One region of the Nonomuraea sp. NPDC050680 genome, then DNA from elsewhere that is predicted to be linked to it. Evidence: riboswitches for the same ligand, from Rfam matches in the RefSeq annotation. Region 1 holds a riboswitch; the other holds the start of a gene.

Evidence for each region. Region 1 has a riboswitch for glycine ahead of gcvT (glycine cleavage system aminomethyltransferase GcvT). Riboswitches for the same ligand answer to the same signal wherever they lie in the genome.
Region 2: it holds a riboswitch for glycine, as region 1 does, so the genes downstream of both, gcvP (aminomethyl-transferring glycine dehydrogenase) here and gcvT (glycine cleavage system aminomethyltransferase GcvT) in region 1, are expected to answer to the same signal.

The regions. Positions count from the first base shown of each region.
Region 1 is NZ_JBFAIF010000005.1:66,689-73,472, forward strand. It holds gene AB0H88_RS20240 (FCD domain-containing protein) at 1-243, opposite strand, end outside; gene AB0H88_RS20245 (glutamine synthetase family protein) at 352-1,728, shown strand; gene AB0H88_RS20250 (aldehyde dehydrogenase family protein) at 1,734-3,077, shown strand; gene AB0H88_RS20255 (3-oxoacyl-ACP reductase) at 3,083-3,847, shown strand; gene AB0H88_RS20260 (gamma-glutamyl-gamma-aminobutyrate hydrolase family protein) at 3,859-4,548, shown strand; glycine riboswitch at 4,642-4,739, shown strand; gene gcvT (glycine cleavage system aminomethyltransferase GcvT) at 4,870-5,955, shown strand; gene gcvH (glycine cleavage system protein GcvH) at 5,952-6,341, shown strand; gene AB0H88_RS20275 (L-serine ammonia-lyase) at 6,394-6,784, shown strand, end outside.
Region 2 is NZ_JBFAIF010000004.1:231,989-238,772, reverse strand. It holds gene AB0H88_RS16835 (mannose-1-phosphate guanyltransferase) at 1-387, shown strand, start outside; gene AB0H88_RS16830 (FHA domain-containing protein) at 680-1,192, shown strand; gene AB0H88_RS16825 (MerR family transcriptional regulator) at 1,251-1,913, shown strand; gene AB0H88_RS16820 (bifunctional nuclease family protein) at 2,023-2,493, shown strand; gene AB0H88_RS16815 (MerR family transcriptional regulator) at 2,642-3,262, shown strand; glycine riboswitch at 3,296-3,388, shown strand; gene gcvP (aminomethyl-transferring glycine dehydrogenase) at 3,543-6,380, shown strand; gene AB0H88_RS16805 (tetratricopeptide repeat protein) at 6,699-6,784, shown strand, end outside.

The DNA.
Region 1 (6,784 bases):
CGGGGCGTAGGTGACGAACGCGCCGCCGTAGCGGCCGCGCCGTACGTCGAGGTACCCCGCGTCCTGGAGCGCCCGGATCGCCTCCCGCAGCGTCACCCGGCTGATGCCGAGCTGGACGGCCAGCTCGCGCTCCGGGGGCAGTTTCCGGCCCGGCGCGACCACCCCGAGCTTGATCGCCTGGAGCAGCCGTTCTACCGTCTCCTCAAAGGCGTTTCCTGCCCTGACCGGCCGTAACACCGTCATCAACCGCGCCGAGTCGTCCAACGTGTCCTCAGGTCTTGACAAGCGATCCCCATATGCACATCAATGGTCTAACAGTAGCCCAATTAGCGGGAAAGCGAGCGAACTTCCGTGAGCGAGCGAGGTCTTCCACAACCCGGACCACTGTCCGTCGATGAGTTGCGTGACGAGGTGGCCGCCGGGCGGGTCGACACCGTGCTGCTCGCGCTCGCCGACATGCAGGGCAGGCTGCAGGGCAAGCGCCTGTCGGCGCGTTACTTCCTGAACGAGGTGCTGGGGCACGGCTCCGAGGGCTGCAACTACCTGCTCGCCGTGGACGTGGACATGAACACGGTCGACGGTTACGCGATGTCGTCGTGGGAGCGCGGCTACGGCGATTTCGTGATGAAGCCCGATATTTCCACGTTGCGGTGGGTTCCGTGGCAGGAGGGCACCGTCATGCTCATGGCGGACCTGACCTGGGAGAGCGGCGACGACGTGACCGCCTCGCCGCGGCAGATCCTGCGCGCGCAGCTCGCCCGGCTCGCCGACCGCGGCCTGGCCGCCTTCGTGGGCACCGAGCTGGAGTTCGTGGTGTACGAGGACAGCTACGAGGACGCGTGGAAGCGCGCGTACCGCGACATGTCCCCCGCGAACCTCTACAACGTCGACTACTCCCTTCTCGGAACAGCCCGCATCGAACCCCTCCTTCGCCGGATAAGGCGGGACATGGAGGGGGCTGGGCTGTACGTCGAGTCCGCCAAGGGCGAGTGCAATCTGGGCCAGCACGAGATCGCCTTCCGCTACGACGAGGCGCTGAAGACCTGCGACAACCATTCCATCTACAAGAACGGCGCCAAGGAGATCGCGGCTCAGGAGGGCAAGTCGATCACCTTCATGGCCAAGCCGAACCAGCGCGAGGGCAACTCCTGCCACATCCACATCTCGTTGCGGAGCCTGGACGGCGACCCGGTGATGGCGGGTGACGGCCCCCACGGGCTGTCCGAGCTCGGCGCCCGCTTCATCGCCGGACAGCTGGCCCACATGCGCGAGCTCACCCTCTTCTACGCCCCGAACATCAACTCCTACAAGCGCTACGTCCCCGGCAGCTTCGCCCCCACGGCCGTCAAGTGGGGCGTGGACAACCGCACCTGCTCGCTCAGGCTCGTGGGCCACGGGGAGTCGCTGCGCATCGAGAACCGGGTGCCGGGCGGCGACGTGAACCCCTACCTCGCGGTGTCGGCGCTGATCGCGGCCGGGCTGCGCGGCATCGACGAGGAGCTGCCGCTGGAGGACGCGTTCGGGGGCAATGCCTACGACTCCGGCGCCGAGACCGTGCCGCACACGTTGCGGGATGCGCTGGCGCTGTTCGAGGGGTCGAAGCTGGCGCGTGAGACGTTCGGCGACGACGTGGTGGCGCACTATGCGAACAACGCCCGGATCGAGCTGGCCGCCTTCGACGCGGCTGTCACGGACTGGGAGCTGTTCCGGGGTTTCGAGCGGATGTGAGCAGGATGCGGATCGTCAATCCGGCGACGGAGGAAGTCCTCGCCGAGGTGGAGATGGCCGACGCGGCCGAGGTCGACCGGGCCGTGGAGCGTGCCAGGCGGGCCTACCAGAGCTGGCGCGACGTGGCGCCCGGCGACCGGGCGCGGCTCCTGCGCCGCTTCGCCGACCTGGTGGACGCGCACCGGGAGGAGCTGGCGCTGCTGGAGCTCACGAACTCCGGCCACCCGATCGGCAACGCCCGCTGGGAGGCGGGCGCGGTACGCGACGTGCTGCACTTCTACGCCGCCGCCCCCGAGCGCAACCACGGCAAGCAGATCCCGGTGCCCGGCGGCGTGGACATCACCTTCCAGGAGCCGCTGGGCGTGGTGGGCGTGATCGTGCCCTGGAACTTCCCTATGCTCATCATGAGCTGGGGCGTCGCCCCGGCGCTGGCCGCGGGCAACACGGTGATCGTCAAGCCCGCCGAATGGACCCCGCTGACCGCGCTGAGGCTGGCCGAGCTGGCCCTCGCCGCGGGCCTCCCCGAGGGGGTGCTCCAGGTGCTGCCCGGGGCAGGGGAGGTCGCGGGGGCCCGCCTGGTCGAGCATCCGCAGGTGGCCAAGATCGTGTTCACCGGCTCGACCGAGGTGGGCAAGGAGATCGCCGCCAAGGCGGCAACCCAGGTAAAGCGGATAACCCTCGAACTAGGCGGCAAATCCGCAAATATCGTGTTTGCGGACTCGGATCTGGAAAAAGCGGCGAAAACGGCGCCGTATGCCGTCTTCGATAACTCCGGCCAGGACTGCTGCGCCCGATCCAGGATTCTGGTGCAGGCGGAGGTCTACGACGCGTTCCTGGAGCTGCTGCTGCCGGCCGTACAGAACGTCAGAGTCGGCGACCCGCTCGACGAGAGCACCGAGATGGGCCCCCTGATCAGCGCCGAACATCTGGAGCGGGTGCGCGGCTTCATCGACGGCCCGCCGTACCTGCAGGGCGACTGCCCGCAGGGCAAGGGGTTCTGGTTCCCGCCGACGGTCCTGACGCCGGCGCTCACCGATCGGGCCTTCACCGAGGAGATCTTCGGGCCGGTGGTGTCGGTGGTGCCGTTCGCGGACGAGGCGGAGGCGGTGCGGATCGCCAACGACACGCCGTACGGCCTGAGCGGCTCCATCTGGACCCGCGACGTCGGCCGGGCGCTGCGCGTCGCGCGGGCCGTGGAGGCGGGCGCGCTGTCGGTGAACTCGCACTCCTCGGTCCGCCACTGGACGCCGTTCGGCGGCTTCAAGGAGTCCGGCCTCGGCCGGGAGCTGGGCCCGGACGCCCTCATGGCGTTCACCGAGACCAAGAACGTCTTCATCTCAACGGAGTGACACACATGCAGCGTTTGCACAACCGCGTCGCCGTGATCACCGGTGCGGGCGGCGGCATCGGCCTGGCCACCGCGCGGCGGTTCGCCGAAGAGGGCGCCAAGGTGGTCTGCGCCGACGTCGACGAGGAGGCGGGCACCAAGGCCGCCTCCGAGGTGGGCGGGCTCTTCGTCAAGGTCGACGTGACCAGCGAGGACGACGTCGTCCGGATGTTCCAGACGGCGTTCGACACCTATGGCTCCGTCGACATCGCCTTCAACAACGCGGGCATCTCGCCGCCCGAGGACGACTCGATCCTGGAGACCGGCATCGAGGCGTGGCGGCGGGTACAGGAGGTGAACCTGACGAGCGTCTACCTGTGCTGCAAGCACGCGATTCCGTACATGCGGCGGCAGGGCAAGGGCTCGATCATCAACACCGCGTCGTTCGTGGCGGTGATGGGGTCGGCGACGTCGCAGATCTCCTACACGGCCTCGAAGGGCGGGGTGCTCGCGATGTCGCGCGAGCTCGGAGTCCAGTTCGCGCGCGAGGGGATCCGGGTGAACGCGCTGTGCCCGGGGCCGGTCAACACGCCGCTGCTCCAAGAGCTGTTCGCCAAGGACCCTGAGCGGGCCGCGCGCCGCCTGGTGCACGTGCCGGTGGGCCGCTTCGCCGAGGCGTCGGAGATCGCGGCGGCGGTGGCGTTCCTGGCCAGCGACGACGCCTCCTTCATCACGGGCTCGGAGTTCCTCGTCGACGGGGGCATCTCGGGCGCCTACGTCACTCCTCTTTAGGAAGGGAAGTTGTGGAGCGACCCGTCATCGGGATCACGTCCTATGTCGAGCCTGCCCGCTACACCGTGTGGGAGATGCCGGTCGCCCTGTTGCCGTACATGTACGTGGAGCAGGTGGTCCGGGCCGGCGGGCAGCCGGTGATCCTGCCGCCCGCCGGGTCGCCCGCCCGGCTGGTGGCACGGTTGGACGGGTTGATCCTGGCCGGCGGCGGTGACGTCTCACCCGAGCGGTACGGCCAGGAGCCACACGACCAGACCGGCTACATCAGGAAATTTCGGGACACGGCGGAGTTCGCGGTGATCGAGGCGGCTCTTGACGCTGACCTGCCCTATCTCGGGATATGTCGGGGCATGCAGGTGCTCAACGTCGCACTCGGCGGGACCCTGCACCAGCATCTGCCCGATGTGGTGGGACACACCGGGCACTCCCCCGCGCCCGGCGAGTTCGGCCACCTGCCCATCCGGCCCGTCCCGGGGACCCGCGTCGGCAAGGCGCTCGGAGCCGAGCCGGTGGCCGTGCCGCACTACCACCACCAGGCCATCGACCGGCTCGCGCCGGGCCTCACCGTGTCCGCCGTGGCCGACGACGGCACGGTCGAGGCGGTGGAGCTGGACTCCCGGGCGTTCGCCATGGCCGTGCAGTGGCATCCGGAGGCGGCGAAGGACTGCGCGCTGTTCGAGGCGCTCGTGGCCGCCTGCTGAGCCTCACCCCGGCGCGGCGCTTTTGCCCCCAGGCGGCCGGAGCCGAACGCGACAACTCCCCCATAACGGCACTAGGCTTGCGGACATCACCGACGAAACCGTGCGGGAGAGTGTCCTGGCATCCGGCCAGGTCCCCTGAAGGAGCAAGCCCTCCCCGCGAACCTCTCAAGGCAAAGGACCGCACGGACGAGGTGTCCTCTGGAAAGCAGGCCTGGCGGCCTCGCCGAAGGTGAAAGTCCGGCAAATTACGGGCGAAGCTCTCAGGCACCCATGACAGAGGGGGAGGATGTCTGGCATCCGATCCTGCCCTGAGGTGCGCATATGTCACGTCCTACACCGCTCCGAGACGTCCACGAGAGCCTCGGCGCGACATTGACTGATTTCGCCGGGTGGCTGATGCCGCTCCGCTACGGCAGCGAGTCCGCCGAGCACAACGCCGTCCGCCAGGCGGCCGGGCTGTTCGACCTCTCCCACATGGGCGAGATCTTCGTGACCGGACCTCAGGCGGGTCAGGCGCTCGACTACGCGCTGGTGGGGCACCTGTCGGCACTCGCGCCCGGCCGCGCCCGCTACACCATGATCGTGAACGAGCGTGGTGGGGTGCTGGACGACCTGATCGTCTACCGGCTCGGGGACGAGGAGTTCATGGTGGTGGCCAACGCCTCCAACTATGAAAAAGTCGGGGAAGAACTGAAAAATCGCGCCAAGTCGTACAACGCGGTGGTCGAGGATCGCTCGGAGCAGTACGCGCTGATCGCCGTGCAGGGGCCGCGCGCCCAGGAGATCCTCGCCACGCTCACCGACGCCGACCTCGCCGGGCTCAAGTACTACGCGGGGCTGCCCGGTCTGGTCGACGGACGGCAGGCGCTCATCGCGCGCACCGGCTACACGGGTGAGGACGGGTTCGAGCTGTTCGTGGCCAACCAGGACGCCGTGCCGCTCTGGCACGCGCTGACCGAGGCCGGCCGTCCGTACGAGCTGCGAGCTGCGGGTCTGTCCAGCCGTGACACGCTCAGGCTCGAAGCGGGCATGCCGCTGTACGGCAACGAGCTCGGCGTCGAGCTGACCCCGTTCGACGCGGGGCTGGGCAGAGTGGTGAAATTCGACAAGCCGGGCGACTTCGTCGGCAGGTCGGCGCTGGAGGCGGTCATGGACACGCCGCCGCGGCGCCGGCTCGTCGGACTGGTCGCGCGGGGTCGCCGGGTGCCGCGCCACGGATACCCGGTGACCAAGGACGGCGCCGTCGTCGGCGAGGTCACCAGCGGGGCACCCTCCCAGACCCTGGGCAAGCCCATCGCCATGGCCTACGTCGACAATGGGGCCGACGCAGGTCTGGCCGTGGACATCCGGGGCAGCCATGAACCTATGGACCTCATTGAGCTGCCCTTTTACAGGAGGAACAAGTGAGCAACATCCCAGACGACCTGAGCTACACCAAGGAGCACGAGTGGGTGGCCGGCCTCGACGACGGCATCACCGTGACCATCGGCATCACGGCCTACGCGGCCGAGGCGCTGGGTGATGTCGTCTTCGTGCAGCTTCCGGAGGTCGGCTCGACCGTCGAGGCGGGTGACTCCATAGGTGAGGTCGAGTCGACCAAGTCGGTGAGCGAGATCTACACCCCCGTCGGCGGCGAGATCGTCGAGGTCAACCAGGCCGTCGTGGACGATCCGTCGCTGGCCAACAGCGACTCCTACGGCGATGGCTGGATGTTCCGCGTGCGCGTGGAAGGCGACCCCGAGGACCTGCTCACCGCCGAGGAGTATGCGGCGCTCACCTCAGGCGAGTCCTGACCCACCCGCCGGGGTCCTGCCGGGCCCCGGCCCTTCTGAAGGGCGCCCATCAATGGCGATCAGCGTCTTCGACCTGTTCAAGATCGGCATCGGTCCGTCGAGTTCACACACCGGCGGTCCCATGGCCGCCGCACACAAGTTCGCCCGTGGCCTGCACGACGACGACCTGCTCGCGCGTACGGCCCGCGTCGAGGCGATCCTGTACGGCTCGCTCGGCCTGACCGGCAAAGGCCACGGCAGCGACAAGGCCGTCCTGCTGGGGCTGTCGGGCGAGAAGCCCGAACTGGTCGACGTGGACTCCATCGACGGGCGCCTGGCCGCGATGCGCGAGTCCGGCACGGTCCGGCTCTACGGCACGCAGGAGATCCCCTTCGTCGTGGGCGAGGACCTCGTGTTCGAGCGCAAGATCTCCCTGCCCGAGCACCCGAACGGCATGCGCTTCA
Region 2 (6,784 bases), on a different contig from region 1:
GTGGTGCCCGAGTTCGGCCCGGCGATCGACGGGGTGGCGGCGTTCATGCGGCTGCTCGGCCTGGTCGCCCGCACCCGGCTCTCGCTCAGCCAGATCGACGCGCGCATCCCCGAGGCCAAGCTGCTCAAGCGTACGGTGCCGACCCCGTGGGCGGCCAAGGGCGCCGTCATGCGCTCGGTCATCGAGGCGGCCGAGGCCGAGCCGGAGGGCTGCCGCGTCGACACCACCGACGGGGTGCGGGTGGCCGCCGAGGATGGGAGCTGGGTGCTGATCCTGCCCGCGGCCACCGAGCCGGTCACCGATCTGTGGGCCGAGGCCGCCGACATGGACACCGCGCAGTCGCTCCTGGAGCACTGGGCCCGCGTGGTCGAGGAGGCGGCTTCCTGACCCTCGGGACCGAAATCGTACGGCAATCCGCATGAAACTGTCACGGAGAGTGACACTGGCGGATCGGTGGCGGCGGAACGTACAAGATCGTAATGTAGAAACGCGCGGCGGCATGGACCTTGGGGCTCGGGCGGCGGTAACTTTGTCACCGTCCGAACCCGTCGTCCAGCGCCCCGCCTTGACCTTTGCCGCTGATCAGCGTAAGTTGCGGCATTCGCAAACTTGAAGAGCGAAGCGAGGCGCGCCCAGATCCCCGTTGCCGCGTCTTCGCGGTAGGAGGCCGAGCCGATCGATGCCGAGCGTCTACTGCACGCAGTGCGGGCACGCCAACCCCGAGGATGCCCGTTTCTGTTCCCGTTGTGGGTCACCGCTGACCAGAACCGAGGTCGCCGGGGACACCACATCGACGATCTCTGTCGCGGGAATCGAGGCGTACGAGGCTGAGACCGGTGACATGCTCCTCGCCGAGCGCGCGCTGGTGGAGCAGCTGCCGCCTGGCGCGGCGTTGCTCACGGTGACCAGGGGGCCCAACGCCGGGAGCCGTTTCCGCCTTGACAAGGACCTCACCACCACGGGGCGCCATCCCGAGAGCGACATCTTCCTGGACGACATCACGGTCTCCCGGCGGCATGTGGAGTTCTACCGCCTTCGCGGCGGCCAGTTCTCCGTGCGCGACGTGGGCAGCCTCAACGGCACCTACGTCAACAGGGAGCGCATCGAGGAGGTGCCGCTGCACTCCGGTGACGAGGTGCAGATCGGCAAGTTCCGCCTCGTCTTCCTGATGCGGACCGCCGCCGGCGCATGAGCGAGCGCAGCGAGCGACCGATAGTCACCGCGTTCATGCGGCTCACGGAGGAAGCCGCATGAGCGCGCAGGCGGCACGCTCGCACATGAGCATCGGGGAGGTGCTCGCCATGCTCCAGGGCGAGTTCCCCGATGTGTCGATCTCCAAGATCCGCTTCTTGGAGGGCGAGGGGCTCATCGAGCCGGAGCGCAGCCCGTCGGGCTACCGCAAGTTCACCCACCTGCACGTCGAGCAGCTGCGCTACATCCTCACCGAGCAGCGCGACCACTACCTGCCGCTGCGGGTGATCAAGGACAAGATGGCCGAGCACTTCGGCCGCCCGCGTGCCGTGACCGACCGGCCGCAGGCGCGGGAGGTGCGGCTGAGCCGCGCCGAACTGCTGGAGGCGGCTGGGCTCGACGAGGACACCCTCGCCGAGCTCGAGGACTACGGGCTGCTCGCGGCGACGGCCAGGCGCTACGACGAGGAAGCGCTCAACGTGGCGCGCAGCGTCGGCGCCCTGGCCCGGTTCGGCCTGCACGCCCGGCATCTGCGCGCGGTCAAGGCCGCCGCCGAGCGCGAGTGCGGTCTGGTGGAGCAGACGGTCGCTCCCATACTCAAACGCCGCGCCCCAGGGGCCATCGGAGAGGCCGACGAGGCCGCCAGGGAGCTGTCGGCGTTGCTGCTCGACCTGCACGCCGCCCTGGTGCGTACGGGCGTGCGAACCGTTCTAGGCCGATGACCGGACCAGCGGGACATACAAGGCCCCTCGGGTGTTACGTTGAAATGCAGAAGCGGACCGGCTCAATAGCTGTGCCGGGGTCGCCGACCAGTCGAATATGGAGCAGCCCGTGTTGCAGATGGAGGTCGTGGGCGTCCGCGTAGAGATGCCCACAAATCAGCCGATCGTCTTGCTCAAGGAGGCACACGGGGAGAGGTTCCTGCCGATTTGGATTGGGATGACCGAAGCCACGGCCATCGCTCTGGCCCAAGCGGAGGAGCCTCCAGCCCGGCCACTCACGCACGACCTGTTCAGGGACGTGCTGAGCGCTCTTGGCGTGGGCCTGCGCGCGGTCAACATCGTCGCCCTGCGTGACGGTATCTTCTTCGCCGACCTGGTGTTCTCCAACGGCGTAGAGGTGAGCGCGCGGCCCTCCGACTCGATCGCGCTCGCCTTGCGCACCGGAGCACGAATCTTCGCCAGTGAGGAGGTCGTCCAGGAGGCCGGGGTGATCATCCCCGACGACCAAGAGGACGAGGTGGAGAAGTTCAGGGAGTTCCTTGACACGATCACCCCCGAAGACTTTGGCCGGGCGGGGTAGGTATTTCAGTGCATTTACGCTTCACGACGCGCCGAGCCGGATCGTTGACTGCACATGGTCACGGTCCTACGGTGCAAGTGAAACCCGTGGCCGCGCTTTTACGAACCCCCAGATCAGGCCACGGGATGAGAGAAAGCCGGAGGTCCGCGTGGCGGTCAGCAGCGGCGAGGGAAAGACGGCCGGCCAGGAAGATCCGGTGCGGCGTGAGAGTGCGCGGCAGCGTGCCGGAGAGCAGGGCCTGCTCTTCGACGAGCAGCCCACGACACTGCCGAGTGACATCGGATACCGCGGCCCGACGGCGTGCGCGGCGGCCGGCATCACCTACCGGCAGCTCGACTACTGGGCGCGCACGGAGCTGGTCCTGCCGACGATAAGAGCCGCGCACGGCTCGGGCTCCCAACGGCTCTACAGCTTCCGCGACATCCTGGTGCTCAAGGTCGTCAAGCGGCTCCTCGACACCGGAGTCTCCCTCCAGCAGATCCGTACGGCCGTGCAACACCTGCGTGACCGCGGGGTCGGCGACCTCGCGCAGATCACGCTCATGAGCGACGGCGTCAGCGTCTACGAGTGCACCTCGGCCGACGAGGTGATCGATCTGCTCCAGGGCGGCCAGGGCGTGTTCGGCATCGCGCTCGGCCGGGTCTGGCGCGAGGTCGAGGGCTCCCTCGCGGAGCTGCCGGGGGAAAGAGCGGCGGTCGAGGACAGCGTCCCGGCCGACCACCCCGCTGACGAGCTGGCCCAGCGGCGGCGGGCGCGCCGCATAGGGTAGCAATACGGTAGTAACCTTAGAGCGCAAGGCTGACGACCCCCTGCGGGAGAGTCCCGGGCTGGTCCCGGGGCGCCGAAGGAGCAACCCTCCCCGGAATCTCTCAGGCACCCGTACCGCTCGGGGTAGGCAACTCTGGAAAGCAGGCACGCCCGCCAGGCGCGCCTCACCGACGGTGCAAGCCCTCATGGGGTGAAGCTCTCAGGTCGCCATGACAGAGGGGGAGATCCGGCACTCGCCCGCGCCCAGGCGCCGGTCTCCATAGCCCTCGGGAGGCACCTCCATGACCGATCTGTCAGCTCCGCCGTTCTCGACCCGGCACATCGGCCCGTCCGAATCCGAGCAGCAGCGCATGCTCGAGGCCGTGGGATTCGAGTCCGTGGCCGACCTGGTGGCGGTGGCCGTCCCCGAGTCCATCAGGATCAAGGACTCGCTCTCACTGCCCGCCGCGGCCAGTGAGAGCGAGGTCATCGCCGAGCTGCGGGCCATCGCGGGCCGCAACCGGGTGCTCACCTCGATGATCGGCCTGGGCTACCACGACACGATCACCCCGGCGGTGATCCGCCGCAACCTGCTGGAGAACCCGGGCTGGTACACCGCCTACACCCCCTACCAGCCGGAGATCTCGCAGGGCCGCCTGGAGGCGCTGCTCAACTTCCAGACCGTCGTCTCCGACCTGACCGGGCTCGACGTCGCGGGCGCCTCCCTGCTCGACGAGAGCACGGCCGCCGCCGAGGCGATGACGCTGGCCAGGCGCGCGGGCAAGTCCAAGAGCGACGTGTTCGTCGTCGACGCCGACGCGCTGCCCCAGACCAAGGCGGTGCTGGCCACCCGCGCCGAGCCGCTGGGCATCACGCTCATCGAGGACGCGCTCGACGGCGAGCTGCCCGAATGCTTCGGCGTGCTCGTCCAGTACCCGGGCGCCTCCGGCCGGCTGCGCGACTTCCGCGCCGTGGCCGAGCGGGCGCACACCGCGGGCGCGCTGGTCGTGGCCGCCGCCGACCTGCTCGCGCTGACCCTGGTCACCGCGCCGGGCGAGCTCGGCGCCGACATCGCGATCGGCTCCTCGCAGCGCTTCGGCGTGCCGTTCGGCTTCGGCGGGCCGCACGCCGCCTACATGTCCGTACGCGAAGGACTGCAGCGGCAGATGCCCGGCCGCCTGGTGGGCGTCTCCGTCGACGCCGACGGCGCGCCCGCCTACCGGCTGGCCCTGCAGACCCGCGAGCAGCACATCAGGCGCGAGAAGGCCACCAGCAACATCTGCACCGCGCAGGTCCTGCTCGCCGTCATCGCCGGCATGTACGCCGTCTACCACGGCCCCGACGGGCTGCGCCGCATCGCCGCCCGCGTGCACCGGCACGCCGCCGCGCTGGCCGAGTGCCTGCGCCGCGGCGGCGTCGAGGTCGTCCACCAGGAGTTCTTCGACACCGTGCTGGCCAGGGTGCCCGGCCGGGCCGCCGAGGTCGTCCGGCAGGCCGCCGAACGCGGCGTCAACCTGTGGCAGGCCGACGCCGACCACGTCTCCGTCGCCTGCGACGAGAAGACCACGGCGGCCGACCTCGAGCAGGTCGCCGCCGCCTTCGGCGTCAGCGGGCCGGTGGCCGGCCTCCTCACCGACGAGGGGCTGGACACGCTGCCCGCCGCGCTGAGGCGGGAGTCCGGCTACCTCACCCACCCGGTCTTCCACAGCCACCACTCCGAGACCGCGATGCTGCGCTACCTGCGCAGACTCCAGGACAAGGACATCGCCCTCGACCGGTCCATGATCCCGCTCGGCTCCTGCACGATGAAGCTGAACGCGACCACCGAGATGGAGCCCATCACCTGGCCGGAGTTCGCCGGGATCCATCCCTTCGCGCCCGTCGGGCAGGCCGCGGGTTACCGCCACCTCATCGAGACCCTGGAGGAGTGGCTGGCCGAGGTGACCGGCTACGACGCGGTCTCCATCCAGCCGAACGCCGGGTCCCAGGGAGAGTTCGCCGGGCTGCTCGCGATCCGGGCCTACCACCGCGACCACGGCGACGAGCACCGCGACATCTGCCTCATCCCGTCCTCCGCGCACGGCACGAACGCGGCCAGCGCCGTCATGGCCGGCATGCGTGTCGTGGTCGTGGCCTGCGACACCGAGGGCAACGTGGACCTGGCCGACCTCGACGCCAAGATCGACAAGCACCGCGACGCGCTGGCCGCGATCATGCTCACCTACCCGTCGACGCACGGCGTCTTCGAGGAGACGATCACCGAGGTCTGCGCCAAGGTGCACGATGCGGGCGGCCAGGTCTACGTCGACGGGGCCAACCTCAACGCGCTGGTCGGGCTGGCCAAGCCGGGTGAGTTCGGCGCCGACGTCTCCCACCTGAACCTGCACAAGACGTTCTGCATCCCGCACGGCGGCGGCGGCCCCGGCGTCGGCCCGGTCGCGGTCCGCGGCCACCTGGCCGCCTACCTGCCGGGCCACCCGCTGCGCCCCGGCTCACCGGTCGGCGCGGTCGCCGCGGCCCCGTACGGCTCGGCGGGCATCCTGCCGATCTCCTGGGCCTACGTCAGGATGATGGGCGGCGATGGCCTGGCCGCGGCCACCGAGCAGGCGATCCTGTCGGCCAACTACCTCGCCCGGCGGCTGGCCCCGCACTACCCGGTGCTCTACACCGGGCGCGGCGGCCTGGTGGCCCACGAGTGCATCGTCGACCTGCGGCAGATCACCAAGGAGACCGGCGTCACGGTCGACGACGTGGCCAAGCGGCTCATCGACTACGGCTTCCACGCGCCGACCATGTCCTTCCCGGTGGCCGGCACGCTGATGATCGAGCCGACCGAGAGCGAGGACCTGGCCGAGCTCGACCGGTTCGTTGACGCGATGGTGGCCATCAGGGGCGAGATCGCGCGGGTCGCCTCGGGCGCCTACGACCGCGCCGACAACCCGCTGCGCAACGCCCCCCACACCGCCGAGGCCGCCACGGCCGACGAGTGGGCCCACCCCTACAGCCGTACCGAGGCGGTCTACCCGCTGCCGTCGCTGCGGGAGGGCAAGTACTGGGTGCCGGTGCGGCGCATCGACCAGGCTTACGGCGACCGCAACCTGGTCTGCTCCTGCCCGCCGCTGGAGGCGTACGAGGACTGACCTGTCCGCCGCGTCCACGACCGATCCGGCTGTCGGGTCCCTGACTCGCCCGGCTGCCGGATCCGTGACTGATCCGGCTGTTGCGTCCGTGACTAGCCCGGCTGTCGGGGTCCGTGACTAGCCCGGCTGTCTGGGTCCGTGACTGATCCGGCCGTCACGTTCGCGTGACCGTGGCCCTCTCCGCCGTTGTGCTCGGCGGGGAGGGCTACGCCCGTTTTCTGGGATTTTTTCCCGCCACCCAGGCTGAACGTGGCCAGTGAGAAGACATGATCACCGGAACTCGTTAGGCTCGGTCCGACCGTCGCCTAAGGAGCTCTCTTGACGTTCTCAGAGCTGCAGGTCCCGCCTCTCGACACCGCTCGCCGCCTGGCCGAGCACGGTGATCTCGACGGCGCGGCGGCCAT